Regions from separate parts of the Thalassospira sp. CH_XMU1458 genome, predicted to be linked through region 4. Evidence: predicted binding sites of a transcription regulator. Region 4 holds the regulator's gene; each other region holds the start of a gene.
What was found. Region 4 encodes PhoB, which activates phosphate uptake and scavenging genes when phosphate is short. Its sites were predicted from a motif close to TNTCATAAAACTGTCA; they were not measured.

Region 1 (7,588 bases), 580 kb from region 4:
GCGGACGATCATCATCGCGATGGCGGCCGTTTTTAAGGTTCAGCGTCCCGCGATGGGTAAAGGCCTGTGCATTGCGCCCGGACCGGGTCGGCAGCACGCAGTCAAACTGGTCAATGCCGCGCATCACCCCACCGACAAGATCGGACGGCTTGCCAACCCCCATCAGATAGCGCGGCTTGTTGGCAGGCAGCATATCAACGCAGAAATCAAGCGTATCAAACATGATCTGCTGGCCTTCGCCCACCGCAAGACCACCAACCGAGTGGCCCGGCAGGTCGAGCTCAGCCAGCTTTTCGGAGCTTTCACGCCGCAGGTTTTCAAAAACGCTGCCCTGCTGAATGCCATAAAGCGCATAGCCCTCGCGGTTAACAAACGCATCCTTCGACCTCTTTGCCCAGCGCATCGACATCTGCATGCTTTCGCGCGCTTGCTGTTCGGTTGCCGGGAACGGGGTGCATTCATCAAACGCCATGGTGATGGTCGATCCCAAAAGATGCTGGATTTCCATCGAGCGTTCGGGTGTCAGGTTGAACTTGCGACCATCGATGTGGCTTTTAAACGTCACACCTTCTTCGGTGATCTTGCGCAGCTTCGCCAGTGACATCACCTGATACCCACCGCTATCGGTCAGGATCGGCTTGTCCCAGTTCATGAATTTGTGCAGGCCCCCCAGACGTGCGATGCGTTCTGCACCCGGACGCAGCATCAGGTGGTACGTATTGCCCAAAAGGATCTGCGCACCCGTGTCGGCAACGTTTTCCGGCAGCATGCCCTTCACCGTGGCGGCCGTCCCCACCGGCATGAAAGTCGGCGTATCAATCACGCCGTGCGCGGTGTGGATGCGCCCCAGACGGGCCTTGCCATCCTGGGCAAGCAATTCATAGCGAAATTCGGTCATCGGTTCTTATGTCCGTGCATCAATTTTGTTGGCGCATTCAAGCAGGCTGCAATCGCCATAGGAATAAAAACGGTATTCGTTGTCGATAGCGTGCTGATAGGCCGCCTTCATCCGCTCAAACCCGGCAAAGGCCGACACCAGCATAAACAGGGTCGAACGCGGCAGGTGGAAATTGGTCAGCAACATATCCACTGCGCGGAATTTATAACCGGGCGTGATAAAGATGTCGGTCTCTGCCTCGAACGGTTCAACCACCCCGTCCTCGCGCGCCGCACTTTCGAGCAGACGCAGAGACGTGGTCCCGACCGCAACCACACGCCCGCCATTGGCGCGGGTTTCGTTGATCAGATCGGCGATTTCCTTGCTGATCGAACCCCATTCGGCATGCATCTTGTGATCATCGGTATCATCGACCTTGACCGGCAGGAAGGTACCCGCCCCGACATGAAGCGTAATCGTCCGGCGATTGATCCCGCGCGCATCCAGATTGGCCAGAAGTTCCGGGGTAAAATGCAAACCCGCCGTCGGGGCTGCCACCGCGCCATCCTTTTGGGCAAAGATGGTCTGATAATCTGATTTATCCTGATCATCGCCACCGGCGTCACGCCGGATATAGGGCGGCAGCGGCATCACGCCGTATTTTTCGAGTGCCGCAATCAGGTCAGCACCGGATTTGTTAAAGCGCAGGGTCACTTCGCCGCCGTCCTTCTTGGCAAGAACTTCGGCTTCGAATTCGTCATTGACCTTGAAGGTTTCCCCGATGCGCAGCTTCTTGGCCGGTTTGGCGAAGGCCACCCAGGTGCCAAGGCCTTCCTGTTTATGCAGGGTAACCTCAACCTTGGCATCCCCACGTTTGCCAAACAGGCGGGCCGGGATCACACGCGTATCATTTGAAATCAGCAGATCACCGGAACGCAAAATATCGGGCAATTCGCGCACGATGCGGTCCTGCATTCCTTCGCCTGACAAATCAAGCATACGGGCAGCATCACGCGGATTGGCCGGATGTTCGGCAATGCGTTCGCGCGGCAATTCAAAATCGAACAGATCGACTTTCATGGATCAGGGAAATTCCGCTCAATTAAAAAAACAAATGAAGGGGCGTGTTATGCGCCCCTTCAGAAGAAATCACAAGGTCACGGACGGCATATCTGATACGCCTTAGGGTCCAAACCGATATCAGCCGCGGGCCGGTTCCGCATCAGTGCGCGGTGTAATCACCGTCATCAAAAGACGGAACGGCGCCAGACAGGTAAGCGCCATGATCATCTTGGCAGCGAAATCACCCATCGCCCAGGTATCCCACGGAAGACCCGTACCGGCAAACGCGATCGAGAAGAACAAGGCGGTATCAACCGCCGACCCGATGCCGGAAGACACCAGCGGTGCTTTCCACCAGCTTGCACGGCGCAGTTTGTCAAACACGGTCACATCAAGCATCTGGGCAATCAGAAACGCCGAACCCGATGCGATGGCAATGCGCGTATCCGCAACGATCAGGGACAGAACAACCGCCAGCGCAAAACCGGCCAGCACGACAACCCGTGCCGCCGCCGCACCGCGGGCACGGTTGGTCAGGTCCGTAACAAGGAAAGCGACCGGATAGGTAAAGGCACCATAGGTCAGCCAGTCCGCCAGAACGCCGGGCAGCGGGTATTCGACCAGAATGTTCGATGCAACAACGGTCACCGCCATGGCGAGGACACCGAAAATGATCGCTTTCATCTGTTAGCCCTTCTCATCAAATGAACCCACGCATAACAAAACTCGCGGCCCACCATACTGGGCGACGATCACGAACGGATTCTGTGTAACTTTGGTGCGGCTGTTTACGCGCAGACCAAGGTCCGGTCAAGGAAAAACGGCGATCAGGAAAACCTGATCGCCGCTGCAGATCGCTGCAAGTCGCCCCGGGGAAAATGGGGCGCCGCGCCGCGAAACCATATTCGTTTTAAGTTACAGCATGATGCCACGAATGGTGAAGAACAGAAGCGCGCCGAGGAAGGCACCGGCCGGAACCGTCACCACCCACGCGGTTGCAATCGTCACCGCATAGCGACGACGCACCAGAAGACGCTTGCGCATTTTCTTCTCGGCCTTTTCGGCCTCACTCGGGTCAATCTGACGAAGCGCTTCGATATGTTCATCGCCCTGTTCGTTTTCCGGACGGTCCACCAACATCGGCGATGCGACCTTACGACGGCGATGCGACAGGCTTTCACGCAGGAAACCAACCCCGAACACAGCACCAACCGCAATGTGGGTCGAACTGACGGGAAGACCCAGTGCAGATGCGACAATCACCGTAAGGGCCGCCGACAATGCCACGGTATAGGCACGGATCGGATCAAGCTTGGTGATCTTTGATCCAACCGTCTTGATCAGTTTCGGACCAAACAGGATCAGACCGGCAGAAATACCAAGCGCGCCGATGACCATCACCCAGATCGGGATCGGGGCCGAGGTCACGATCTGACCGCTATCAACACCGGAAACAATGGCGGCCAGCGGACCAATCGCGTTGGCAACATCGTTCGAGCCATGCGCAAAGGACAGCAAGGCTGCTGAGACGACAAGCGGAATGCGAAACAGCGATGCGATTTCCTTGCGACGGCCGGTCATGCTGGCCGAAGCACGGAAGACGGCCTTGCGAACCGGGATCACGGTCAGGAAGAACGCGGCAACACCAATGGCGATCACAACCGGTGTTTCGGCCTTCCAGATTTTCTTCACACCCTTCATCATCAGATACATCGTGAAGGCCGAGACCATAACGCCGACCAAGATCGGAACCCATTTGCGTGCAGCGGTCACGCGGTCTTCGGTGTAAAGAATGCGGAATTTGATAAAGGCCAGGAACCCGGCAGCAATCAAACCACCCAGAACCGGCGAGATCACCCAACTTGCGGCGATTGTGCCCATGGTCGGCCAGTTTACCGCCCCAATGCCAACGGCGGCCATACCAGCCCCCATGACACCACCAACAATCGAATGCGTGGTTGAGACCGGCGCGCCAAACCAGGTCGCCAGGTTCAGCCAAAGGGCCGCGGCCAGAAGGGCTGCCATCATCGCCCAGACAAAGGTTTGGGCATCGGGCATTTGGGTGGGATCAATAATGCCGTTCTTGATCGTGCCGACAACATCGCCACCGGCAATGATCGCACCGGCGGCCTCGAATATGGCCGCAATCAAAAGGGCACCAACCATGGTCAGCGCCTTGGAACCCACCGCCGGACCAACATTGTTGGCAACGTCGTTGGCCCCGATATTCAGCGCCATATAACCACCGATAACGGCGGCGGCGATCAGGAAGCCACTTTGCGGCAGTCCGCCCATGTGAAAGGCGACAAACGCACTACAGGCAAGCAGGAAGACAAGTGCCAGACCAAGCTTCGCACTGATCGATGCTGTTTCACCCAGCCCCGCATCCATGCGTTTTTGCCACTTGAGATCCTTATCCAGAGCAGTTTTCTTTACCGACATAATCAACCGTTACCATCAAAGGGAATCGACGGGCGGATCATGTCGAAGCCGGACCTCTTTGTTAAGGTTTTTTTGCTGTTTTATGACGACCTTCGGATAAGTCTTTGAGGATAAAGAAAAACGGCCCCACAAAACGGGGCCGTTTTCCAACATTTTCAAGGGATTTGATATCAGCGACCGAACTGGTTCAAAAGCCCCTTCAGCAGGCCTTTGGCCGCATCCTCGGCAGAGCCGCCACCAGAGCCACCCGTTCCCGATGAATCATTGCTTGATCCGCTGCCGCCCAGTGCCTTGTCGATCAGGTTGTCGAGAACCCGAACGGCAACCTTGTCCATGCGTCCGGTGATGACCGGATCATCGATCTTGCCTTTGGCATAGACGCTGAACGGCGGCAATTCTTCGATCTTTTCGGAGAAATCGAAATCAGCCTGCGTATCCATCACCCAGCGCGGCAAATCAAGGGTCGCATCCGCATCCGCTGTGCCGACCCGCGACAGTGCTTCGACACGGGTGGTTTTGGCAATGCCGTTAGTGATGGTCATGTCGGCTTCAAGCGATTGCATGAGATCGTTGTTGCCAACACCTTCAACCACCATGGCCTGCGGGCCCTGACGCAGAAGTGCTTCGATATTCAGGCGCGGATCCGGCGGCCGTTTATCGGCATTACTGAACCGCACATTATTCAAAACCAGATTGGCTGTACCGTTCAGGGCCGACACCAGACGGCGGGATGTATTGCCCTGCGCATTGGCATCAAATGTCAGTCCCAGTCCGCCAAGGATGGTGTCACTTGCCACCCGGATCGGCACCAGACTTTCGATCCGCGCACTGTCCAAACGACCGGCAAGGGCCAGTTTGGGCACATCAGTGTTGCGCGCATCAAAGGTGCCGTTAATCGCAAGATCCCCCTGCCCCAGAAGCCCGGTAAAGCTCGGAATGCTGAGAAGCCCGTTAACCAACGTTGCCTTCAGATCCGGATTGATCAGGCTGTAGGTATCGAAATCAAGCTGATCCAGGGCAACCGCAATATCAGCATCAATCGAACGAAGGGCCGAGACATCAATCACGGTGTCATCCCACGGCGTGCCGTCGCGGGCATCAACGCGCGTAACCATCGTGGTTTTCGGCAGATTGAACGCTGCCTTGCGCGGGCCGCTGCCCATACCGGGCATCAGGCTTGCACGCTTTTCTGCTGGCAGGAACGGATCCACCACAAGCTTGCCACCGGAAAGTGCGACAGAAAGCTTGGGCTGTGCCTGTGAAGCATCAAAGCGCACGTTGCCCGACGTTTCAAATGCGCCGAGGATAAGCTTCAGCCCATCGACCGCGACATTCTGCGCATTGCCCTTCACAGTGCCGGAAACTGCCAGTCGGCCGAGATTGCCCGATGGCGTGTAGGTTGGTGCCAAAAGCTCCAGCGCACGGTTCAGGCTGGATGCCTGAACGGCAAGCTTGCCATCAATGCCGGGATTGCTGCCGAGCATTTCCGAGACAACGCCATCAAGAGCAACCTGCAAAAGCGGGTTGGACACATCAAGTGCAACCGTCGGCCCGGTGACCGGGCCATTCAGGTCCAGATTTGCCTGAACACTCTTGTAACTGCTTGCCGGTGCCGGGAGGGTAATACCCGTCAGCTTCGCCAGCGGCTCCAGCGTTTTGGCCGTGATACGCACGGACAAATTATCAAATGCCGGCACATCGGCCGAACCGTTGAATGCGCCCTTTGCACTGGCGGCAAGACCAGCTGCATCGGCAACCGCAAAATTGGTCAGGGTAATATTCGGACCATTAAGGCTGCCATCAATTGAAATGCCACGCACCGACACACCAGAAGAGATGATCTCATCAGCGGCCAATCGGTAATTGGCGGCCATGCCTTCAAGGGGTGCCAGCGCATCCTTGATGATCTTGACCATATCCTGCTTGGCAGCAGACGCATTGCCCGCATCCGATGAAGATGATGCCGCACCGGTCGATGCATTGCCGCCCGCCTCAGAAGTCGTAGAGACGGAAACTTCGGCATCCGGCGCAGCCGCGATATACTGATCAAGGTTGATCCGGTCGAGCTTCAGACCAATGCCCAAGGCAGGCAGGCCCGATCCGCCGAGATTGGCAACAACAGCCCCGCGAATGGCGGTGTCATCGACGCGAAGATCAAGATCGGAAATATTGAGTTGTTCGGATGTGCCCTTGATCCCGCCGGTCAAGGAGAACCGGCGCAGACGGTCGGCACGAATGCCGTCGACATCAACACCCAGCCAACGCATGACCGCACGAATGTTTTCGGATGCCACTTCATAGCTAAGTGCGGCACTCAAGTCCGGCGTATTACCGGAAATGCTGCCAAAGACAGATACATCTGTCCCGCCGGGAAGACCGGCAGAGACTTCGTTCAGCGTGATCTTGCTATTGGCAATTGCGGCGTTGATCCGCGCATTATGGACCGGCGTCTGGTTGTAGATCAGGGTTTCGACTTCAAAATCGATCGACGCCTTCAAATCCGCCGGGATCGCCGGTGCATTGGCAGCACCGTTTTTCTTGACCGAGCTTTGCGACGGGATCGATTGTGCGCCACCTGCCGCGTCGCTTGATGCTTCCGGCGCGCTGTTGGCGTCACTGGACGCAGGCGATGCGCCTGTATTGCCCATATCGGCCAGAACAAGGATGCTATCAAGATCAAGCTGATTGAAGCGAAGCGCAACATCGGCATTGAGGCTCGGTTCCTGATCGATGGCAATCGCGCCAGATCCGCGGGTTTCACCAAACCGGATCGAAAGATCATTGAGCGTTACCGATTTGGCATTGGCCGTGATGTGCCCGCCAAGATCAAACGGCTTGGCCGCTATATCGGGAATGTCGGCATCGTCGCCGGCAATCCGAAGGGCGGCTTCGCGCAGGTCATCGAAATTGCCATCAATCTCGCCGTCGAAACCGGGATTATCCGTTGAAAGATCGACACGTCCGGCAACGGTGACACCGCCATCGACCTCGTCAATGCCCAGTTTCAGGCTAACCGGGAACGGTGCAGTCTGGCTGATCTGCCCGACATTCATCGCAAATGTTAGCGGAATACCGCGATAGAAAACATACCCTTCACCCTCCATCGGGCCATTCAGGGTCTCTGCCGATATGCCAAGGGTAAGCCCCTCGATCCGTTCTTCGGAGCCCGGCGCGCGATAGATGATGGTCGCGTTTTCAATTTCCAGA
Region 2 (7,588 bases), on a different contig from region 4:
GCACAAATCGCGCACATCGTGACACGAGTTTGGGGGCTTCATCAAGCCAAGTGCGCATGGCCGTGCGATTTTTCGGCATCCGGGGATAGAGTTTCACCATGTGAAACTCTCTGAAAAATAGAATAGAAATCCGATGGAATTTGCCAAGAAACGCCTTGCCAATTAAGGGGTTTACGGGTGGGAAAGCTGATGGCTTGGATAGGCCGATTTAGAGCGAGAAAAATTTTTTAAAATTTTCAAGTTCGAACATCGAAAATTCGCTTAAAGGCACCGGATGTTCTGTTTGGAAACCTGAAAAATAATCATTTGGCGATTCGACTTTAGGCGCAGTTTCCCAATGTGGTCAGGTCAATTTTCGACGACGAGTACTGTCAAACGGTGTGCTGGAATTTTACGGCAAATATTGCAGCATTGCTTGTGCGCACTTTCGAAAGCCCGTTTTTGATTTTGCGTACCGTCAATGTTAGGTTCTTTTCGCTGCCCTGATATTTCGTGAAACCACGGACTTCAGGGGTGGTGCACATAACGGAGGAATGAATGTATCAGAAGATGCTCGTGCCTGTCGATTTGGCCCACGTTGAAAAATTGGATAAAGCAATTAAAACGGCGGTCGATCTAGCCAAGCATTACAAGGCCGAGATAAGCCTTCTAGGTGTCGGTACCAATACGCCGTCATCTGTGGCGCATACGCCAAAGGAATTTGAACAGAAACTTCAGGCTTTCGCCGAGGATCTGGCGTCCAAGCATGGTGTAAGCACCAAGGCGGTCGCGCATATTTCGCATGATCCGGCAGTGGATCTCAGCAAGGAACTTGTCGCCAAGGCCGACGAGCTTGGTGCCGACGTCATCGTCATGGCATCGCACGTGCCCGGTATTGCCGACCACATTTTTGCGTCTCATGGCGGATATGTCGCGTCACACTCGGATCTTTCTGTATTCCTCGTGCGTTAGGGGATACGGACGAACCTTTACGGCTAGGGGTAGCTATATATTCATTTAACCTAGGGAGTTTCAAATGGGGTCTGAAGCTGACACGGGCATTGAAAGCCCGGACGGTGCAGCGAACCCGATTGATACAGAATATGAAATCGGGCAAGACAATATCCAAGCAGAGATCGGGCCATTTGGACTGGATGTCCATAACCCGGTCTTTCTGATTTCGGGTCTTGCAATTGTTGCATTCGTCTTTCTCACCCTGGCTTTTCAGGAAAGTGTCGGGCCGATGTTCAACGACCTGCGTGGTTGGCTGACATCGTCGCTTGACTGGTTCTTCCTGTCTGCTGCCAACGTATTTGTCGTGTTGTGTCTGTTTCTGATTGTCTCGCCGCTCGGCCGTGTGCGCCTTGGCGGTGCGGATGCAACACCGGATTATTCCTATGCGGGCTGGTTTGCCATGCTGTTTGCTGCCGGCATGGGCATCGGTCTTATGTTCTATGGCGTGTCAGAACCGATTTCGCACTTCACATCCTCGATGGGTGGAATTGCTGTCGGTGAAGATGGTCTTCGTACCGACTGGGCGCCGCTTGGTGCGGCCGCCGGTGATGCCGATGCTGCATTTGATCTTGGCATGGCTGCGACCATCTTCCACTGGGGTCTTCACCCATGGGCGATCTATGCCACTGTCGCACTGGCACTGGCACTGTTTTCCTTTAACAAGGGCCTGCCGCTGACCATTCGTTCGATCTTCTATCCGATCTTTGGTGAACGTGTGTGGGGCTGGACCGGTCACCTGATTGATATTCTGGCGGTGTTCGCTACCCTGTTTGGTCTTGCAACTTCGCTTGGTTTCGGGGCGGAACAGGCCAATGCCGGGCTTGATTACCTGTTTGGCATTTCGGTTTCCGATACATCGAAGGTTTTCCTGATTGTCGGGATTACCGGTGTTGCACTTATTTCGGTGCTGGCGGGTCTTGATGCCGGGGTGAAGCGTCTGTCGGAAATCAACATGATCCTTGCAGCACTTCTGTTGCTGTTTGTGGTTCTGGTTGGTCCGACAATGGAAATCATCACTGGTTTCTTCTCCAGCCTGCTGTCATATGCGCAATATCTTCCGGCACTTTCAAACCCGGTCGGTCGTGAAGACGCCAACTTCAGCCAGGGCTGGACGTCCTTCTATTGGGCGTGGTGGATTTCCTGGTCACCGTTTGTCGGCATGTTCATTGCGCGTGTTTCGCGTGGTCGTACCGTGCGTGAATTCATCACCTGCGTTCTGATTATTCCGTCGCTGGTGTGTGTTCTGTGGATGACGGCCTTTGGCGGCACCGCGGTGCATATGGTAACCGAAGGCGTGACGGCGATTGCCGAAGCAGGTCTGCCGATCAAACTGTTCACCATGCTCGATCAGCTTCCGCTGCAAGCCATCACGTCCTTTATCGGGATTGTTCTGGTGATCGTGTTCTTCGTGACCTCGTCTGACTCTGGCTCGCTTGTGATTGATACCATCACCGCAGGCGGCAAGGTCGACGCACCGGTCCCGCAGCGCGTGTTCTGGTGCACCTTCGAAGGTCTTGTTGCGATTGCATTGCTGCTTGGCGGTGGTCTTGGATCCTTGCAGGCGATGGCGGTTTCGACCGGCTTCCCGTTTGCGATTGTCCTTCTGATGGCCTGCTATTCGATCATCCAGGGTCTGCGGACCGAACCCAAGGCCGTCGGTGCCAATTCCGAGGCGACGGTCAGCAAGGACTAGAATATCGACATATGCGTATCTCGCCGTTTGGCGGTAATGATACCTGGTCAAAGAAAAGGGGCGCCAACTGGTGCCCCTTTTTCATTTCGCGCAAGCATGTTGCGTCTGGTGGTATGTGAGCAATGCCGATGTGCTTATTGCGCGGCGCCCGTCAGCTCGATAACCATGTTGTCGTCATTGTCCTTGAGAACAAGACGCCCATCAACAAAATCCCAGCTACTGACCAAGACGAATGCGCCGCTAAAGGCATTTTCGATCTGCATGGCGTTGTCGGCGATGCACATCTTTCGTGTCATGACGAGCTGCGCGACACCCAGTGACGATCCCGCCTGTTCGTAACTGCCGGAATACTGATTGCAGCCTGCATTGCCCGACACCATGCCGTCGCTGGAAAATGTCGCGGTCGCCATGACAGGCGGGGTCGGCGACAGGGTGCTGTTGCCATCAATGACCTGCACCAGTTGCCATTCCTGATCAGTTACACTTCCCCAATCCGGTGTCATGTTGCCTGTGGATGCGGTGCTGCAGGCTGCAAGTGATGCCAACGCAACCAACGCCAAAGGCAAGACGATCCTGTGTTTAACCTGACGCATATCTGAATTCCTGTAATGCTTGCGCGGCCCCCGCGCGATCCTGTCATTCGCAAATTCTGGTGATGGTATCATATTTTGAAAGTCGTTGGCGCCAAAGGCGCTTCTGGTCGCAACCAAAACAGCTTTGCGCGCAGGGATGGCTTGTGGCTATGTTACGGATCCTGCAGGCGCATTATCCTTGCGCCCGTTTCCCGGTTCCAAAGCCCCACTTTGAAAATCAAGGTTACCTGACGATGAAGATTTCCGTGAAAGATGCCCACGCACTTGTGTGCGAAACTTTGATGCGCTGCAATGTGCGGGCAGACAATGCGGCCTCGGTCGCAACTGCACTTGTGACGGCCGAGGCATCCGGACAAGGGGGACACGGTTTTCGTCGCGTGCCGGCCTATAGCGCGCAGGCAAAGGTCGGCAAGGTTGATGGCATGATCAGCCCGATCTTTGAAAAGCCGACACCTGGCGTTTTGCGCATTGATGCGCAGCATGGATTTGCCTATCCGGCACTGGATCTGATGATGGATCACTTGCCCGACATGGCCCGCACCCAGGGGATTGCGATTGCCGCAATCCACAGATCGCATCATGCGGGGGTGATGGGTCTTACGGTCGAACGTCTGGCGGAAAAGGGATTGGCGGCGATGATGTTTGCCAATGCCCCGGCGGCCATGGCGGCATGGAATGGGCGGCGCCCGATGTTTGGCACAAACCCGATTGCTTTTGGCGTACCGGTCGGGGATGCCGGTGATCCGATCATCATCGACCTTGCGCTTTCAAAGGTCGCGCGCGGCAAGATCATGGCTGCCAAGCAAAAGGGCGTCGCCATTCCCGATGACTGGGCGCTTGATGTGGATGGCAATCCGACCACCGATGCGGTCAAAGCCATTGATGGCACGATGATCCCGGCAGGTGGGGTCAAGGGGGCGGCACTTGCCATGATGGTGGAACTTCTTGCGGCTGGTCTTACCGGTGCACAGTTCGGTCACCAGTCTTCGTCACTTTTTGATGACAAAGGCGCACCGCCTGCGCTTGGACAACTGATCATTGCCATTGATCCCAAGGCAACCGGCGGTGTCGGTGTAATGGATCACCTCGCCTATATTGCCAACGAGATTGCCGCAGAAGAAGGTGTTCGTTTGCCGGGGCGTCGCGGCAAGCAGGCACGCGCACTTGCCGAAGCGGAGGGGCTTGAGATCGAAGACGACGTCATGGAGACCATCAGTCAAATTAAATAAATTTCGCGATTGGTCCGTCTATCTCGGTGTCAAAATCGTTGATGCCGAATGTTTGACTGTTCTGTAGTTTTAAAATTGGACATTCATCAGACAAATGCTTGCTGACAATTTTGAAAATGTTACAGAAATAATTTCGGAATTACCGGTGAATACTTCGATGAATTCTTGATGTATAGACAAGTTTAATTGTTGTCGGGGCAATATGCTCTGCGTAATCATCGAACTGTAACATCAGTGTCACCGTAGAGTCGCGGTTTGTGCGTAGCTTCTTCTTCCAGCGAAACACATTCAGGCGACTCTTTTGATGCTGGTTGTAGATATCTCTGGACTGAACAAAAGCTTTACCCGCGACAAGCGTGCGCTTAGCGGCGTCAAACTGCAGGTGCGGGAAGGCGAGATGGTGGCGCTGATTGGCGCATCGGGTTCGGGTAAATCCACACTGATCCGTCATATTGCCGGTTTGCTGCGCGGTGATCGCGATGGCGGCAAGATCGTGGTGTTTGGCGAAACCATTCAGGAAAATGGCAAGATTTCACGCGGTGCCCGCAAGGTGCGCTCCGAGATTGGTGTTGTCTTCCAGCAATTCAATCTGGTTAGCCGTCTTTCGGTTCTGACCAACGTCCTGATGGGGCTTTTGGGCCGTGTGCCGGCATGGCGCGGGTCGCTTGGTCTGTTTACCAAAACCGAAAAGATGCGCGCCATGAGTGCGCTTCATCGTGTTGGCATTGATGCCCATGCGTCGAAAAAGGCACGTAACCTCTCGGGTGGTCAGCAACAGCGCGCGGCGATTGCGCGCACCATTACCCAGGGTGCTCGACTTATTCTTGCTGACGAGCCGATTGCATCGCTTGATCCGGCATCGTCCCGCAAGGTGATGAACACGCTTGATCGCGTAAACCGCGAAGACAACGTCACCGTCATCGTATCGCTTCATCAGGTTGATTACGCAAAAGACTACTGCAAACGCACCATCGCCATGCGCGATGGTGAAGTTGTTTTTGACGGACCGTCAAGCGAACTGACGCCGCAATTCCTTCAGGAACTTTACGGCGAACATTCTTCCGAACTTTTTGCCGATGGTGCGGCAAAGGCCGCAGAGCCCGTTACACGGCCCATCGCAGAAAAGGACCTGGCTGTCGCAACAAGCTAGCCGGGCCAGTTGTCATGACTGCCTTACCTTCTCGAAACATGTCGAAATCTATTCTGACAGGGGACTTCTTATGAACGTTAAGACAATCGCATCCGCAGCATTTGCGGCCACGATGCTGGCATCCGTCGTTGCCAAGGCCGATGTTGAATTCAAGCCACTCGAACAGGATCCGGAAACCATCGTTTTCGGTATCATTTCGACAGAATCTACTTCCAACCTCAAAGCTCAGTGGCAGCCGCTGATCGATGACATGGAAGAAGCACTTGGCAAAGACGTCGAGGCATTCTTTGCACCGGATTATGCCGGCATCATCGAAGGCATGCGTTTTGGCAAGGTTCACGTTGGCTGGTTTGGTAACAAGTCGGCAATGGAAGCTGTTGACCGCGCCGGTGGCGAAGTCTTCGTTCAGACCTCCAAATCCGATGGTTCGAACGGTTACTACTCCCACATCATCACCCAGGCTGATAACGACAAGGTCAAAACCCTTGAAGACATGCTGAAATGTGATGGTTCGCTGAACTTCGGTATCGGTGATCCGAACTCGACCTCGGGCTTCCTGGTTCCGTCCTATTATGTCTTCGCGAAAAACGGCGTTGACCCGAAGGAATGCTTCAAGACCGTTCGTAACGCCAACCACGAAACCAACCTGATGGCGACTGCCAACAAGCAGGTTGATGTTGCTGCCAACAACTCCGAGCAGCTTGGCCGTACCAAAATGAACAAGCCGGAAATCACGGACAAGGTCAAAGTCATCTGGACCTCGCCGCTGATCCCGTCTGACCCGATGGTTTACCGTAAAGACCTGTCGCGCGAACTGAAATCCGAAATCAAGGCATTCTTTCTTGGTTACGGTCGTTTCGGTGATGTTGAAAGCGCCAAGGAAGTTCTTGCCAACAACTCCGATGGCATGGGTCTTTTCATGGAAAGCTCGAACGCGCAGCTTTACCCGATCCGTCAGCTGGCCCTGTTCAAGGACAAGCTGAAAATCCAGAACACCGAAGAGCTTTCTGCTGAAGAAAAAGCAGAACGTGTTGCCGAGATCGACAAGAAACTTGCTGAACTCGACATCCTGGTTGCCTACCAGTAACCGACTTTTCGACAGGGAGTGCATCAAAGGTGCGCTCCCTGTTTGCTTTTAATTCCGGGATTTGAACGATGAACAGCAGCATTTCTTCGACATCATCTGTCGCAACGGAGCTTCCGCCGCGTGACCTTAAGCGGTCGGCATCAAGCTTCCTGCTTTGGGCGATCATCCTTGGACTTCTGGCCATGTCGTGGGAGGGGGCAGATATGCGCCCGATGGCGCTGTTTGAAAACAGCGGCAACATGGTCGACTTCGCCGAGGGCTTCTTCCCGCCCGACTTCCTGATGTGGAAGATGTATGTCGCAGAAATGTGGATCACCATCCAGATTGCGATCTGGGGCACAGCGCTTTCAATCGTTTGCTCGATCCCGTTTGGCATTCTTTCTTCTGAAAATATCGTCCCTGTCTGGGTCTATCAGCCGGTCCGTCGCCTGATGGATTCCTTCCGCGCGATCAACGAAATGGTCTTTGCCATGTTGTTCGTTGTTGCGGTCGGGCTTGGCCCGTTTGCCGGTGTCCTGGCCCTTTGGATTCACACCACGGGCGTTCTGGCCAAACTGTTTTCCGAGGCAGTCGAAGCAATTGATCCCGAACCGGTCGAAGGCATTCGTGCAACGGGGGCCAATGCGCTTCAGGAAGTCATCTTTGGCGTGATCCCGCAGGTCTTGCCGTTGTGGATTTCCTATTCGCTCTATCGTTTCGAGAGCAATGTGCGTTCGGCGACTGTGCTGGGCATTGTCGGGGCCGGTGGTATCGGCATGGTGCTGTGGGAATATATCCGTGGCTTCTATTACGCGGAAACAGCCGCCGTCATGATCATCATCATTATTTCGGTCAGCCTGCTTG
Region 3 (7,588 bases), on a different contig from region 4:
GGTGGTGGCTACCATAGGTTCCTCCTGATCCGGCCGCTGATGGCCTCGCTGACAAGGATCACACCGATGATGCAAAGGGTAATCGCCAGCGCAAAGTCGTAGTCATAACGCCCGAAGGCATTAAGAAGGGTCGATCCGATACCGCCCGCACCAACGATGCCAACAATGGCAGAGGCGCGCAGGTTGCTATCAAGCTGATAGATCGAAAGACCGATCTGACGGGGCATGATTTGCGGGATCACGGCATACAGAAGAGTGACAAATGTCGCCCCGCCAGCAGCACGGATCGCCTCGACCTGACCCCAGTCAGTTTCCTCGATCCGTTCGGCCAGCATTTTGGCAACGAAACCGATGGAATAGACCGTAAGCGTCAGAATGCCCGCCAGCGGGCCAAAGCCGACAGCTTTGACAAACAGGATGGCGACAATGACCGGGTGGAAGGAACGGGCAACGATGATCACGCCACGCCCGATGGTGTAAAGCCATTTCGGGGCGATGTTTGACGCCGATGCAAAGGCAATCGGAACGCTGAGTGCCAGCCCCAGCAGGGTCGAGACAATGGCAATCTTGATGCTTTCCATAAAGCCGTCAAACAGCAACTCGCCACGGATGAAGCTTGGCGGGAAGGCGCCCTTGAAGATGCGGATCGCACGCGGGACACCGTCCTGGATGCGCTCCCAGTCGAATGGCAGGGTTGTGATGGCCCACCAGACATAGGCAACAACAGCAATCAGAAGTCCCCAGCGCAACATCGGGTTGGCAATAAAGGGGGGCTTCTTCCATGTGCGGCCCGTTTTTTGAACGGTGCTGCTCATCGTGCGGCGACCTCACGCAGGTGGGTGCTGCTTTCGGCGTCGCCGCGTTCTTCGGCGGGCACACCGGCATAGATATCGTCCATGGCGTCATTGGTCAGGTCGACCGGCTCGCCATCGAAAATAATGCGACCAAAGCGCATGCCAACGATCCGCTGGGTATATTCCTTGGCTTCATTGACGTTATGGATGTTGATCAGAACCGGCAGGTGCAGCTCGGATGCGAGCGCGCGCAGCAGTTCCATGATCTGACGCGATGTTTTCGGATCAAGCGATGCGGTCGGTTCATCGGCCAACAGGATTTCAGGTTCCTGCATCAGGGCGCGGACCACACCGACACGCTGGCGTTCACCGCCGGAAAGTTCATCGGCACGTTTGTCGGCATAATGGGCGATCCCGACGCGTTCCATCAGATGAAAGGCGCGATCAATGTCTTCCTGCGGGTATTTGCGGGCTACCGCACGCCATGCCGGAAGATAGCCCAGACGACCGGACTGGACGTTTTCCATCACTGTCAAACGGTCGATCAGGTTGAAGCCCTGAAACACCATGCCGATGCGGCGGCGTGCCAGACGCAGCGCCTTGCCTTCAAGCTTGGTCAGTTCCGTGCCATTGAGTTCGATGGAGCCCGAAGACGGTTCGACAAGGCGGTTGATACAACGCAGCAGGGTACTTTTGCCCGCACCTGATGCGCCAATGATGGAAACAACACTTTCGCCCGGCACTTCAAGGTTCAGGTTCTTCAACACTGCCTTTTCTTCGCCATAGCGTTTTACAAGTTCTTTGATACGCAGCATTGCGTTACCCCGAATGAAATGGGTGGCACAGGGCCTGCCAAGGCAGGCCCTGCAAAGTTCGGATCGATTGGAAAATCAGGAATTACTTCAGGTTGTCCGGGGTGTATTTCACACCGTTGGCAGCCTGAATTTCGCGGATAACCGCCCAGTCTTCCTGATAGGTGATCGGCAGGAACTTCGACACACCCTTGAATTCTTCACCAAGGGCGGTGCCCTTCATGTCAAAGGTAAAGAAGGCTTCCTTGATCTTTTCGACCAGTTCCGGCTTCAAGTTGTAGGCATAGTTGAACGAAGTGGTCGGGAAAGGCTTGCTTTCATAGATGATTTTGACTTCGTTCGGATCATAGAGATCGCGCTGGGCCATACGTTCGACAACTTCGGACGCGACCGGGGCGGCATCATAGTCACCGGCGACAACGCCCAGGATCGACTGGTCATGCGAACCGGAATAGACAACTTCGTAATCCTGTTCCGGAACGATGCCCTGACCCGGAAGCAGTGCACGCGGTGCAAGGTTGCCCGAGTTCGAGGTCGGCGAGGTATGTGCAACGCGTTTGCCCTTAAGATCAGCCGGGGTATCAATGCCGCTGTCTACACGGGTGTAGAGCTGAAGCGTGTAACCAAAGCGACCATCATCCGCACCCATCAGGGCAAACGGAACCGCACCGGCAAGGTTGACGGCAAACGGGGTCGGGCCGGTCGAGAAGCCGGCAACGTGCAGGCGGCCTGAACGCATGGCTTCGACTTCTGCCGAGTTCGACTGAACGGCAAAGAAGTGAACGTCCTTGCCAGTTACTTCTTCAAGATGCTGCAGGAATGGGTCCCAGATATCGGCATAAACGGCCGGGTCTTCGACCGGGGTATATGCAAAGACAAGGGTGTCCGGATCGACCTGCTGGTCTGCGGGCGGGGCATCGGCAACAAGGTCGCCGTCCATGTCGCAATACATCGGGTCAAGATCGCCGCGTGCGATGCAGTCATCTGCCGCCGCGGCCGGGGTGGATGCCATGCCGACCATGCCGATTGCGGCAAGGAGGGTGGTGAGCTTTAAACTGTCGGTTTTTTTCGGAATTGAAAACACTGTTTTCGAACCTTTCTTCCCTGTGAATGACGGCTTTCCGCCGTTTTTGAATGTGGTTTTGTTGTTTTTATTGTTGCTTTAATCAACATTATGAATTTGAAAAAGTTGGAAAATCAACACAAAACTGTAACAAAAGGTTTCGCTCAGGATTGCTAAGATGCCTGCTATTGGCACAAAACCGGCCATAATTGAGGGGGATGTGGCTTTGCGTTTGGGAAAAAAAGAGCGGCAGCGTCGTATTTTACAAGAGTTACAGGTTCACCCTCATGTGAGAGTTGCCACACTTGCAGAGCGATTCGATGTTGCAACCGAAACCATCCGTCGTGATCTTGATGCGCTGAGCCGTGATGGATTGATCAAACGCGAGTTCGGTGGCGCATCGGCCCGGCCCATGGGCCATCAGCCCGATCTGGCAGAACGCCAGTTATCGGCGGTGGCCGGGTTTGAACGGATTGGCATGCTGGCGGCCGACATGGTGCGGTCCGGCGATGTGGCAATGATTGATGCCGGCTCAACCGTGGCCCAGATTGCGCCGTTTCTGGCGGCCCGCACAACAAAACTGCCACGCACGTTTCTAACCAATTGCTATGCGGTGGTGCATGGCATGGCCGAACTTGCCGATCATGATGATGTTTTGATGTGTCCGGGCCAGTTTGATCGTCGTGAAAACGCGGTCTATGGCAACGATACCGTCGAATATCTGCGCCGTTTCCATGCCAATATTGCCTTTATCGGGGCATCGGGCATTTCGCGGCAGGGCTTTAGTGACGTTAACCGCCGGGCGGTGGCCGTTAAACGGGCAATGATGGAACGATCAGACGAAACCTGGCTGATGGTTGATCATACGAAGTTTGATCAACGTTATCTGGAAAATGTCGCCCCGCTTGAAGCGCTTACCGGCATCATCACGGATCGCAGACCCGAACCGGAATTCGCGTCCCAGCTTGAACGGGCGGGAATACGGCTTTTGGCATGGTGTGATGAAAAACATGGTCCGGCCTGAACCGACAAACAGATCGGTCAAACTACAATTTGGTCACGGTTGAGTTTGCGTTCGTCCTGATTCCAAACCATATTTCCCGGCACAGCGCGTTATTGTGTTGAATGCCGGGTTCCCGCCCCGGTCAGTTTGTTTCTGACACGGAGGATTATGATCGTGACCAATCCAGTGACCACCCGTACCGAACAGGACACCATGGGCGAAATTGATGTGCCTTCTGATCGGTATTGGGGGGCGCAAACCCAGCGATCCAGACAGAATTTCCGCATTGGCGGTGAACGCATGCCAGATGCCCTGATCAAGGCGTTCGGGGTTCAAAAACTGGCGGCTGCGCGCGCCAATGCCGCCCTTGATAACCTTGATCCGGAACTGGCCAAGGCGATTGAGGCCGCCGCATCCGAAGTGGCCGAAGGCAAGCTTTTGGATCACTTCCCGCTGGTTGTCTGGCAGACCGGATCGGGTACCCAGACCAACATGAACACCAATGAAGTCATCGCCAACCGGGCGTGCGAGATTTTGGGCAAGCCGATGGGCAAGCGCGAACCGGTCCACCCCAATGACCACGTCAATCGCGGCCAGTCATCGAATGACAGCTTCCCGGCGGCCATGCATATCGCCGCCGTGGTCGAGATCGAGGAAAAGCTGAAACCCGCCCTTAAACACCTGCGCACGACCCTTGACGCCAAGGTCGATGCATTTGGCGATATCGTCAAAATCGGTCGCACCCACATGCAGGACGCGGTGCCCCTGACCCTGGGGCAGGAATTTTCCGGCTATGCCGCGCAAATCGCACTCGGCCTTGATCGAATTGACGATGCGCTTAAACGTCTGCGTAAACTGGCACAGGGGGGCACCGCCCTTGGTACGGGGCTGAATGCGCCGGATGGCTTTGACGTTGAATTTGCCAAACAGGTGTCAAAAATCACCGGGCTTGAGTTTAGAACGGCGGAAAACAAGTTCGAAGCACTGGCCGCCCATGATGCCTGTGTTGAGATGTCGGGTGTCATGAATGTGCTGGCGACGTCGCTGATGAAAATCGGCAACGATATTCGTCTGCTTGGGTCCGGGCCGCGTTGTGGTTTTGGTGAGCTTGTCCTGCCCGCCAATGAACCCGGATCCTCGATCATGCCTGGCAAGGTCAATCCGACCCAGGCCGAGGCATTGACCATGGTCTGCGCGCAGGTGATGGGCAATCATGTTGCGGTCACGGTGGGTGGTTCGAACGGTCATCTGGACCTTAACGTGTTCAAGCCGGTGATTATTTATAACCTGCTGCAATCGATCCGCTTGATTGCCGATGCATCGGTCAGCTTTGCTGATAACTGCATTGCCGGGCTTGAGGCCGATCAGGAAAAGATCGCGCACTATGTCGAACAAAGCCTGATGCTGGTGACCGCCTTGGCACCGCATATTGGCTATGACAATGCGGCGGCCGTGGCCAAGAAGGCCCACAAGGAACGCAGCAGCCTGAAGGAAGCCTGCATCGCGCTTGGTTTCCTTGATGGCGATCGCTTTGATGAGCTGGTTCAGGCCCGCGACATGATCTGATGTGATGTTTTAAAGCATCGAAAAGCAAGGCCGGGCATCGCACCCGGCCTTATGTTTCCGCATGATGAAAAGTATGAAGACGACTGGACAAAACAGACCCCCTGCAATGATCAATGTCATTGCAGGTGTGGTTTAAATCGGGCATATCCAACCCATGATAACGTGCAAACGCCATAACCGCCGTTCGGGCGGAATTTCCCTGCGCCGTGTCGTTCAGACATGGCTGGTGGCGTTTGTTGTCTTGTTTGCGGGTGTCACCCAGTCCGGGCTGGTCCCAGCATTTCTCAGCGGGCAGGCCACCGGCATTGCGACTGCATCCGCGGCGGAAATCGCACCGGGTGGTGATTACGTTCTGATTTGCACCCCGGCTGGCATCAAGCTTGTATCTGCTGATACGCTTGAAGGTGTCGTGGCATCAAATGCGTCCGGTCAAACCGACGAAATGCCGGCCCATGCGTTTTGCCCGCTTTGTGCAAACCATCACGGGGCGATGGCGGCAATTGATTTGCCCTATGTCGCGCCGGTGCCGGTCATTCATGATGTCAGCTATGCCAAGGCGATTGCCTTTGTCGCGGTCAATGACATCCCGCGCGGTCGCCATTCCCGGGCACCCCCGGTTTCCATCTGATTTCAAAGACTGATCAAAACACGATTACTGAAATCGCAGACCTGCGGATGCAGGCTGCTAATTGGATGGAATATCATGAAAAAGCTTTTTGCAATTGTTGCGACCGTGGCGTCGCTGTTTATCGTTACCAACGCCTTTGCCGCCGATATCGAAGTCAAGGATGCCTGGGCCAAGGCATCCAAGGGCATGGTGCGCAATGGTGCGGCCTTCTTTGATGTTGTGAATACCGGGGCTGCCGACCGCATTGTTAGCGTGCGCAGTGATCTTGCGGAACGCACCGAACTTCACACCCACATCATGGAAAACAATGTCATGAAGATGCGCCAAGTTCAGGGTGGTGTTGAGGTGCCAATGCATGGCTCTGTGCAGTTCAAACCGGGCAGCTATCACGTCATGTTCATTGGCCTGAACAAGCCGCTTGAAGAAGGCGAGAAAATCGACATCACACTGGAATTCGAGAAGGCCGGTGATGTGCCTGTGACTATTGATGTTCTCAACACCATGGCGATGGGGCCGAACGGTGGTGCCGGCATGGGGCATGGTCATGGCAAGATGAAAATGAACAGCAACTAAGGTTGCACGGCAGCCGAATATTCAAAGGGGGAAGGTTTGCGCCGACCCCCTTTTTTCGTCATGATGGGGCAACCAAAACGGTCGGTTACAGGGAGCCCACCATGTCTGACGACATCACTATTGACGATCTGATCGCCAAGCTTGGCCTGCAACCCCATCCGGAGGGTGGCTATTACGCCGAGACCTTCAGGGCGTTTGAAACCTGTAATCCCGGCAATCGGTATCTGGGGGTGCGCAGCACGGGAACGGCGATCTATTACCTTCTGACGCGTGATACTTTTTCAGGCATGCATATCCTGACCAGTGACGAGATTTTCCATCACTATATCGGGGATGCCGTCGAACAGCTTCAGCTGTTTGAGGACGGCACGCACAAGCGGGTCGAGATCGGCAAGGATTTGCTGGCCGGGCAGAAACCGCAAATGGTGGTGCCGAAAAATGTCTGGCAGGGGGCGCGGCTTAAGCCCGGCGGCAAGTTTGCGCTTTTGGGCTGCACCGTTGCGCCGGGCTTTGATTTTGCCGATTTCTCTATGGGCAAACGCGCGGCACTGACAGCGAAATGGCCTGCCGCGTCCGAGCTGATTGCGGCATTGACGCGCGACTGATTTTCAGGCGAAAGTACGACGTCACCAACTTGGGGTTGTTTGGCGTGGCCGCCAGCCCCGAAATACAGGAATAGCCCCATGCAGCTCGACACCTGGCTTCTTTTTGCCGGGGCGGCAATCGCGTTGGCGATGGCGCCCGGTCCTAATAATCTTCTCGCGATGTTTAATGGCGCGCGGTATGGCGTATCGTCTGCTGCAGTGGGCGGAATTGGCCGTATTGTTACCTTTGCCCTGATGATTGTGGTGACTGCGGCCGGGCTTGGTGTGGTGCTTGCTGCGAGTGAAACAGCCTTCCTTGTGATCAAATGGGGTGGCGCGGTTTATCTGGTCTGGCTTGGTCTTAAAAGCTGGTTTGCCAAGGTCAATGACAGTGATGAAACGACTGGCCCGGCCGAGCTTATGGTCAATCCGGGGCCGTTTAATCTGGCAAAGACCGAGTTCCTGACCGCGATTGGCAATCCCAAGGCGATCCTGATCTTTACGGCCTTCTTCCCGCAATTCCTTGATCCGGCTGTGGCATACGGGCCGCAATTCACGGTCATGG
Region 4 (7,588 bases):
AACGTTAACAAAAGCGACACAATACCGTAAGCACCCAGCGGTAGAGTCCGCCTCGCAGATCGTTGCACCGTTCCGAAGTGGAACTACCATTGGGGAATTTATGATGAAGAAGACTCTTGCTGTTGCGGCGCTTATGAGCGTTGCCTTTGCTGGCGCTGCCGAAGCACGCGACCAGATTCGTATCGTTGGTTCGTCCACCGTCTTCCCGTTCGCAACCGCAGTTGCAGAAGAATTCGGTAAAACCACCTCCTTCAAAACGCCGGTTATCGAATCTACCGGTTCTGGCGGTGGTCTGAAGCTGTTCTGCGCCGGTGTTGGCGAACAGCATCCGGACATCACCAACGCTTCGCGTCGCATCAAGAAGTCCGAAGTTGAAACTTGCGCGAAGAACGGCATTTCGGAAGTTACCGAAGTTAAAGTTGGTTACGACGGTATCGTTCTGTCGAACTCCAACGCTGCGCCGCAGCTCGACCTGACCAAAGAGCAGATCTTCCTTGCTCTGGCAAAAACCGTTCCGTCCAAAGACGGCCAGTCGCTGATCGACAACCCGTACAGCACCTGGGCTGAAATCGATCCGAGCCTTCCGGACGTTAAAATCGAAGTTCTCGGCCCGCCGCCGACCTCCGGTACCCGTGATGCCTTCACCGAGCTGGTACTCGAAGAAGCTTGCGATGAGTTCCCGGCAATCGCCGCTCTTAAAGACACCAACAAAGACCAGCACAAAGCTGTCTGCGCTGGCGTTCGTGAAGACGGTGCCTATGTCGAAGCTGGCGAGAACGACAACCTGATCGTTCAGAAACTCGAAGCCAACCATGATGCACTTGGCATCTTCGGCTTCTCCTTCCTCGACCAGAACGGCGACAAGCTTCAGGGCTCGCTGATCGGTGGCGTTGCTCCGACCTTCGAAGCAATCTCTGCTGGTGACTATCCGGTTTCCCGTTCGCTCTTCTTCTACGTGAAGAACGCGCACGTTGGCACCATTCCGGGCATCAAGGAATATCTTGCTGAATTCACCGCTGACAAAGCTTGGGGTGACGAAGGTTACCTTGCTGACCGTGGCCTGATCCCGATGGATGCTGCTGAGCGTGAAGCTGTTCGTAACGCTGCGATGAACCTTTCGCCGCTGAGCATGTAACGCGATCTTTCAACCGGTGGCAGCAAATGCTGCCACCGGTTTCTTTGTTTCTTGTATTGATTTCTATATTGTTTCTGTCCTATTGGCCTCACGAACTGATCTTTGCAGGCTCATCTGGCGAACGGATCTCAAATAATGTCCCTGTCTTTCCTGTTGCTCGCGGTTGCCGCACTTTGCGCGCTGTCCTTTTATTTCGGACGCCAGCGGGCTGTTGCCCTTTCTGGTGGCCGGCACAGCAATCTTCATTCCTTGCCGGTTCACTACGGGGCTTACACAGCAGCATGGTGCGGGCTTCCCGCGCTGTTTTTGCTTTTGATCTGGTACATGTTCCAGGGCTCGGTGATTGAAGCCCTGATCGTGTCGGACCTGCCGCAGGAAGTAGTTAGTGACTCCGGTCGTCTGTCGCTGGCGCTCAACAGCATTTCCCAGATCGCCGCCGGTGGCGGTGAACATCTCACCGTGTCGCCGGAAATTGTTGATGCCGGGCGCAGACTTGCCAACTTGCAAACCATCGCCAATGCGGCGCTGGTGGTTGTCATGCTGTCGGTTGCGCTTGCCGGTCTTGTCCTGTCCTATCGACGGATTGAAGCGGATATGCGCGCGCGCAACAATGTTGAACGCATCTCGCGCGCGATCATGATTGTCTGTTCGGCGATTGCGATCCTTTCAACGGTCGGCATCGTGTTTTCACTGATGTTCGAAACCCTGCATTTCTTTAGCAAGATCAACCCGCTCGACTTCCTGTTTGGTCTGGAATGGAGCCCGCAAACCGCGATCCGTGCCGATCAGGTGGCGTCCGAGGGGGCGTTTGGCATGATTCCGCTGTTTGTCGGTACCTTGCTGATTACGCTGATTGCCATGTGTGTCGCGGTGCCGGTCGGCCTGTTTTCGGCCATTTATATGGGCGAATATGCCGCGCCTAAATTTCGTGCTGTTGCCAAACCCGCACTTGAAATTCTGGCGGGCGTGCCAACGGTTGTCTATGGCTTCTTTGCCGCGCTCACCGTGGCACCGTTCTTGCGCGACAATGGCGCGATGCTCGGCCTCGATGTCAGTTCGGAAAGTGCGCTGGCCGCCGGTCTTGTCATGGGCATCATGATCATTCCGTTTGTGTCCTCGCTGTCTGATGACGTGATGTCGCAGGTGCCGAAATCGCTGCGTGACGGGTCCTATGCATTGGGGGCGACCAAATCGGAAACCATCCGGCAGGTGATTTTCCCGGCCGCCTTGCCCGGTATTGTCGGGGCGGTTCTGTTGGCCGTTTCGCGGGCGATTGGTGAAACCATGATTGTTGTGATGGCCGCTGGTCTTGCCGCGAACATGACGGTGAACCCGCTTCAGGCGGTGACCACTGTTACCGTGCAGATCGTGACGCTTCTGGTCGGCGACCAGGAGTTCGACAGTGCAAAAACCCTCTCGGCCTTCGCGTTGGGGCTGGTTCTTTTCCTTGTCACCTTGGGGCTGAACGTATTTGCCCTTAAGGTTGTTCAGAAGTATCGCGAGAAATATGACTGATATGGCATCTCTTATGGAAGACAGAGCTGCGGCCAAAGTGATCTCTGACAATCTGCGCAAGCCGGTTGACTGGGACAGCCCGAAAATCGCCCGTAACATCAAGAAACGTTACGCGGCCGAACGCCGCTTTAAAAGCTATGGTCTGGTTGCGATCTGTTTGGCGCTGCTGGCGCTTTGCACGCTGGCACTTTCCATCGGCTCTAAAGGCTACAGCGCCTTTTACCAGACCTATGTCCAGCTCGAAGTGACCTTTGATCCGGCTGTGATCGATCCGGAACGGACCGGCGATCCCGACGTGATCGGGCGCGCGAACTTTGATGCTCTGATCAAACAGGCGCTGCGTGATCGGTTCCCGGATGTGACCTCGCGCAGTGACAAGCGTGATCTCTATGGCATCGTTTCAGGCGGCGCATCTTATGATCTGCGCGAACGGGTTCTCGAAAATCCGAGCCTGATTGGCCAAACGCGCACCATCTGGCTGATCTCGGGTGATGATTTCGACATGCTCAACAAGGGCTATATCGATCCCACCGTTGACGAAGGCGACCGTCGCCTCAATGACAAGGAAGTCGCTTGGTATAACGAACTGGTTGCTGACGGTGCGGTGGAAAAACAGTTCCACACCCGCTTCTTTACCAGTGGCGATTCCCGCGAACCGGAACTTGCCGGTATCTGGGGCGCGGCTGTCGGCTCGTTCTATACCCTGCTTGTGACCCTGGCATTGTCCTTCCCGATTGGCGTTCTGGCCGCGGTCTATCTTGAAGAATTCGCGCCCAAGAACCGCTTCACCCAGATTGTCGAGGTTAATATCAACAACCTGGCCGCGGTTCCATCCATCGTGTTTGGTCTGCTGGGGCTTGAGGTCTATCTCAATGTCATGCATTTGCCGCGCTCGGCCCCGGTTGTCGGTGGTTTGACGCTGGCGCTGATGACTTTGCCGACGATCATCATCGCATCGCGTGCGGCGATCAAGGCGGTGCCGCCATCGATCCGTCAGGCCGCTCTTGGCCTTGGCGCATCACCGGTTCAGACCGTGACCCACCATGTCTTGCCGCTCGCCATGCCGGGCATTCTGACCGGCACGATCATTGGTATGGCACAGGCATTGGGGGAAACTGCACCGCTTCTGATGATCGGGATGGTGGCCTTTATTGTTGATATTCCGGGCGGGGCGCTTGACCCGGCAACGGTTCTGCCGGTCCAGATCTATCTGTGGGCAGACAGCCCGGAACGTGCCTTTGTCGAGAAAACCTCGGCAGCGATTATGGTGTTGCTGGCCTTCCTTGTCCTGATGAATGGACTGGCTGTGTATCTGCGCAAAAAATTTGAACGGAAGTGGTAAAATGGCTGCTGTATCCCAGAGCGCAATGACGGCGGAGCCGTCGGTCGAAAACCCGAAAATGACCGCGCGCAAGCTCGATCTTTTCTATAGCGACAATCAGGCCCTCTATGAGGTCAACCTTGATATCCCCGAACAGCAGGTAACCGCACTGATTGGTCCGTCGGGCTGTGGTAAATCCACCTTCCTGCGCTGCCTGAACCGAATGAATGACACCATTGACGGTGTGACGATCAAAGGTGACGTTACCCTGGATGGTCGCGACATCTATGACAAGCGGATCGACGTGGTTCAGCTGCGCGCGCGCATCGGCATGGTGTTCCAGAAACCGAACCCGTTCCCGAAATCGATCTATGACAACGTGGCCTATGGCCCGCGTATTCATGGTCTGGTCAATTCGCGTGATGAGCTTGATGAAATCGTCATGACCTCGCTCGAACGTGCCGGTCTTCTGAAAGAAGTCAAAGATCGCCTGCAATCGCCGGCAACCGGTCTTTCCGGTGGTCAGCAGCAGCGCCTTTGCATTGCGCGTGCGGTTGCCGTCAGCCCGGAAGTCATCCTGATGGATGAGCCGTGCTCGGCCCTTGATCCGATTGCGACCGCCAAGGTCGAGGAACTGATAGACGAGTTGCGTTCGAACTACACGATCGTGATCGTGACCCACTCCATGCAGCAGGCCGCCCGTGTGTCGCAGCGCACCGCGTTCTTCCACCTTGGAAAGCTGGTTGAAGTCGGTGAAACCGATCAGATCTTTACCAACCCGAAGGACGAACGCACCAAGGGTTACATTACCGGCCGCTTCGGTTAAGCGACGCCAGGAGTACGCATAAATGGCTGATGAACATACCCATATCGTAAGTTCGTTCGACGAGGAACTGACCCGTCTGAACAACATCATTTCGCAAATGGGCGGGCTTGCTGAAAGCCAGCTTATTTCCTCGATCAGATCCATCGTCAAACGCGATTCCGAACTGGCCGAGAAAGTCATCCTGTCCGATCAGCGCATTGATGTGCTCGAACAGGAAGTCCAGGACTTTGCCGTCCGTCTTCTGGCCCTGCGTCAGCCGATGGCAGATGACCTGCGTCAGGTGGTGACGGCCCTTAAGCTGTCAAACGACCTTGAACGCATTGGCGACCTTGCCAAAAACATCGCCAAACGCGCGCAGGTGCTGAACCAGATCCCGCCGATCCGTCCGGTTCAGGCGATCCCGAACATGGCCAAGCTGGCCCAGGAAATCATCAAGGATGTCCTGGATGCCTATATCGAAAGCGACGCCGAAAAGGCCCACCGGGTCTGGGAACGCGATCAGGAAGTCGACGATATGTACAATTCGCTGTTCCGCGAATTGCTGACCTACATGATGGAAGATCCGCGCAACATTACCGCATCGACCCATCTGTTGTTCATTGCCAAGAACATCGAACGTATCGGTGATCACGCAACCAATATCGCCGAAACGATCTATTACCGGATCAAGGGCGAAGACCTGCCGGGGATTGACCGGCCAAAAAACGACGCAGCGAACTTCGCTGTTGTCGAACCGAATGACTGACACGGGAGCATAGGAAGATGGACCCAACGGTTCTTATCGTCGAGGACGAGGCAGCAATCGTAACCATGTTGCGCTACAACCTCGAACGCGAGGGGATGCAGGTTGTCGAAGCCGGTGACGGTGACGAAGCGTTGAAAATTCTGGCTGAAACCCATGTCGATCTGGTTTTGCTCGACTGGATGCTGCCGGTGATGTCGGGGATCGAGGTCTGCCGTCAGATCCGCCGCAAGCCTGAAAGCCGCGATTTGCCGGTGATCATGGTGACAGCACGTGGCGAAGAAGGCGACCGCATCCGCGGTCTTGATACCGGGGCTGATGACTATGTCACCAAGCCGTTTGCCATTGGCGAGCTGCTCGCCCGTATCCGCGCGCTTTTGCGCCGGTCCGGTCCGGCGCAACCACAAGGGCAGTTGATCTATTCCGACATCGAAATGGATCTCGCCGCCCACCGGGTCAGCCGCAATGGAAAATCGATCCATCTTGGCCCGACCGAGTTCCGTCTGCTGCGCTATTTCCTCGAACATCCGGGGCGGGTTTTCTCGCGCGAACAGTTGCTTAACGCGGTTTGGGGCCCGAATATCTATGTCGAAACCCGCACAGTCGACGTGCATATCCGCCGCCTGCGCAAGGCGCTCAATGACGTCAAGGGCACGCGCGATATCATCCGCACCGTCCGTGCGGCGGGCTATGCACTGGACTCTGAAACCGCTGCCTAAGCCGGTTTCGATACGCGATCTAATGAAAAACCCCCGCTGCAGCGTGCCGCGGGGGTTTTTGTTCTAAGGCCGTAACGTCTTCAGTTTTTTTTCTTCGCCGGTTTGTCCGCATTCTCCGAACCTGACGGTTTGCGCTGCGGGCGCGGCGCCAGTTCGTTCATCAACAGCATGTCCGCACGGCGGAATTTGGCGATTTCGGCATCAATATCTTCCTGCGGCACGTCGCACGCCGCCAAAACGTGATCGGATAACCGCAACCCGGTTTCGAGAACTTCCGGGATGGCGGCATCCGCCCCATGGCGCGACAGCGGCCCGATATGGGTGATGTCCTGCGCGCGGGCAAAGATCTTCAGATGCGGGTAATGCTGGCGCAAAAGGGCGACCGTCTTCTCGGTCGCATGCGGGTTCCCCATGGCAACAACCGCAATTTTTGCCTCATCCGTGTGTGCCGCCCGGAAAGTTTCCGGTCTGGACCCGTCGGCAAAGTAAACCGGAAGGCCTTCTGCCCGGCCGCGTGAAACCTGCTGTGCATCACTATCAAGCACCAGGAACGGAATGTTGCGCGTCTTGAGCAACCGGGCCAGAACCCGGCCAACACGGCCGCTTCCGATCACCAGAACATGCTGGTGGATGCCCTCGGACTCCTCGGCAATCTTGCCAAGCTGGTCTTCTTCCTTGGGATGAAGCTTTTCCTCGATCTTGTGACCAAGGCTGATAAGCGTCGGGGTCAGCGCCATCGAAATCGCCACCACCGGGATCAGCATGGCGGCCATTTCAAGCGGCACCGCGCCATTTTGCGCGGCCAGGGCAAACATCACAAAGGCAAATTCACCGCCGGCGGCCAAGCTCATGGCTACCCGGATGGCAAGGCCGGTTTCAAACCGGATCGCGCGTGCCAGAACGAACAAAACCGCCGTCTTGATCACCAGCAACAGCACCAGCCACATGACGATGGTGCCAAATTCGTTATAAACAACGTCGGCATCAACCGACATGCCCACCGACATAAAGAACAGCGACAGGAACACGCCGCGGAACGGCGAGATATCGGCTTCGATCTGATGACGGAATTCGGTTTCGGCCAACATCACCCCGGCGATAAACGCACCCAGCGCCATTGAAAGCCCGGAAACCTCGGTCAATGTGCTTGCGGCTAGCACAACAAAAAGCGTGCCGATGGCAAACAGTTCCGGGTTCTTGAGCGACGCGATATAGCGAAACAGACGCGGCAACACATACCGCCCGACGAGTAACAGCAACGCGACCGACCCGAAACCAAGCAGGATGCTCATCCACGGGCTGGTTTCCGTGCCGGCATCACCTGCCGCCT

Region 1: a site for PhoB is predicted at 4,454-4,469, ahead of WBY09_RS06400 (inorganic phosphate transporter). Genes of this name have one in related genera too.
Region 2: a site for PhoB is predicted at 4,722-4,737, ahead of phnC (phosphonate ABC transporter ATP-binding protein). Genes of this name have one in related genera too.
Region 3: a site for PhoB is predicted at 2,805-2,820, ahead of phnD (phosphate/phosphite/phosphonate ABC transporter substrate-binding protein). Genes of this name have one in related genera too.

What each region holds. Positions count from the first base shown of each region.
Region 1 covers NZ_JAYMDW010000001.1:1,436,297-1,443,884, reverse strand. The annotation lists gene tgt (tRNA guanosine(34) transglycosylase Tgt) at 1-898, opposite strand, end outside; gene queA (tRNA preQ1(34) S-adenosylmethionine ribosyltransferase-isomerase QueA) at 905-1,957, opposite strand; gene WBY09_RS06405 (VUT family protein) at 2,078-2,623, opposite strand; gene WBY09_RS06400 (inorganic phosphate transporter) at 2,855-4,381, opposite strand; gene WBY09_RS06395 (AsmA family protein) at 4,552-7,588, opposite strand, start outside.
Region 2 covers NZ_JAYMDW010000003.1:26,609-34,196, forward strand. The annotation lists gene WBY09_RS14160 (universal stress protein) at 538-951, shown strand; gene WBY09_RS14165 (BCCT family transporter) at 1,016-2,686, shown strand; gene WBY09_RS14170 (META domain-containing protein) at 2,821-3,279, opposite strand; gene WBY09_RS14175 (Ldh family oxidoreductase) at 3,513-4,508, shown strand; gene phnC (phosphonate ABC transporter ATP-binding protein) at 4,813-5,658, shown strand; gene phnD (phosphonate ABC transporter substrate-binding protein) at 5,729-6,745, shown strand; gene phnE (phosphonate ABC transporter, permease protein PhnE) at 6,814-7,588, shown strand, end outside.
Region 3 covers NZ_JAYMDW010000003.1:547,711-555,298, forward strand. The annotation lists gene phnE (phosphonate ABC transporter, permease protein PhnE) at 1-15, opposite strand, end outside; gene phnE (phosphonate ABC transporter, permease protein PhnE) at 9-815, opposite strand; gene phnC (phosphonate ABC transporter ATP-binding protein) at 812-1,609, opposite strand; gene phnD (phosphate/phosphite/phosphonate ABC transporter substrate-binding protein) at 1,692-2,690, opposite strand; gene WBY09_RS16550 (DeoR/GlpR family DNA-binding transcription regulator) at 2,848-3,693, shown strand; gene fumC (class II fumarate hydratase) at 3,841-5,238, shown strand; gene WBY09_RS16560 (DUF2946 family protein) at 5,393-5,866, shown strand; gene WBY09_RS16565 (copper chaperone PCu(A)C) at 5,942-6,439, shown strand; gene WBY09_RS16570 (cupin domain-containing protein) at 6,541-7,044, shown strand; gene WBY09_RS16575 (LysE family translocator) at 7,123-7,588, shown strand, end outside.
Region 4 covers NZ_JAYMDW010000001.1:853,032-860,619, forward strand. The annotation lists gene WBY09_RS03840 (PstS family phosphate ABC transporter substrate-binding protein) at 101-1,135, shown strand; gene pstC (phosphate ABC transporter permease subunit PstC) at 1,271-2,650, shown strand; gene pstA (phosphate ABC transporter permease PstA) at 2,643-3,992, shown strand; gene pstB (phosphate ABC transporter ATP-binding protein PstB) at 3,994-4,797, shown strand; gene phoU (phosphate signaling complex protein PhoU) at 4,820-5,542, shown strand; gene phoB (phosphate regulon transcriptional regulator PhoB) at 5,560-6,258, shown strand; gene WBY09_RS03870 (cation:proton antiporter domain-containing protein) at 6,339-7,588, opposite strand, start outside.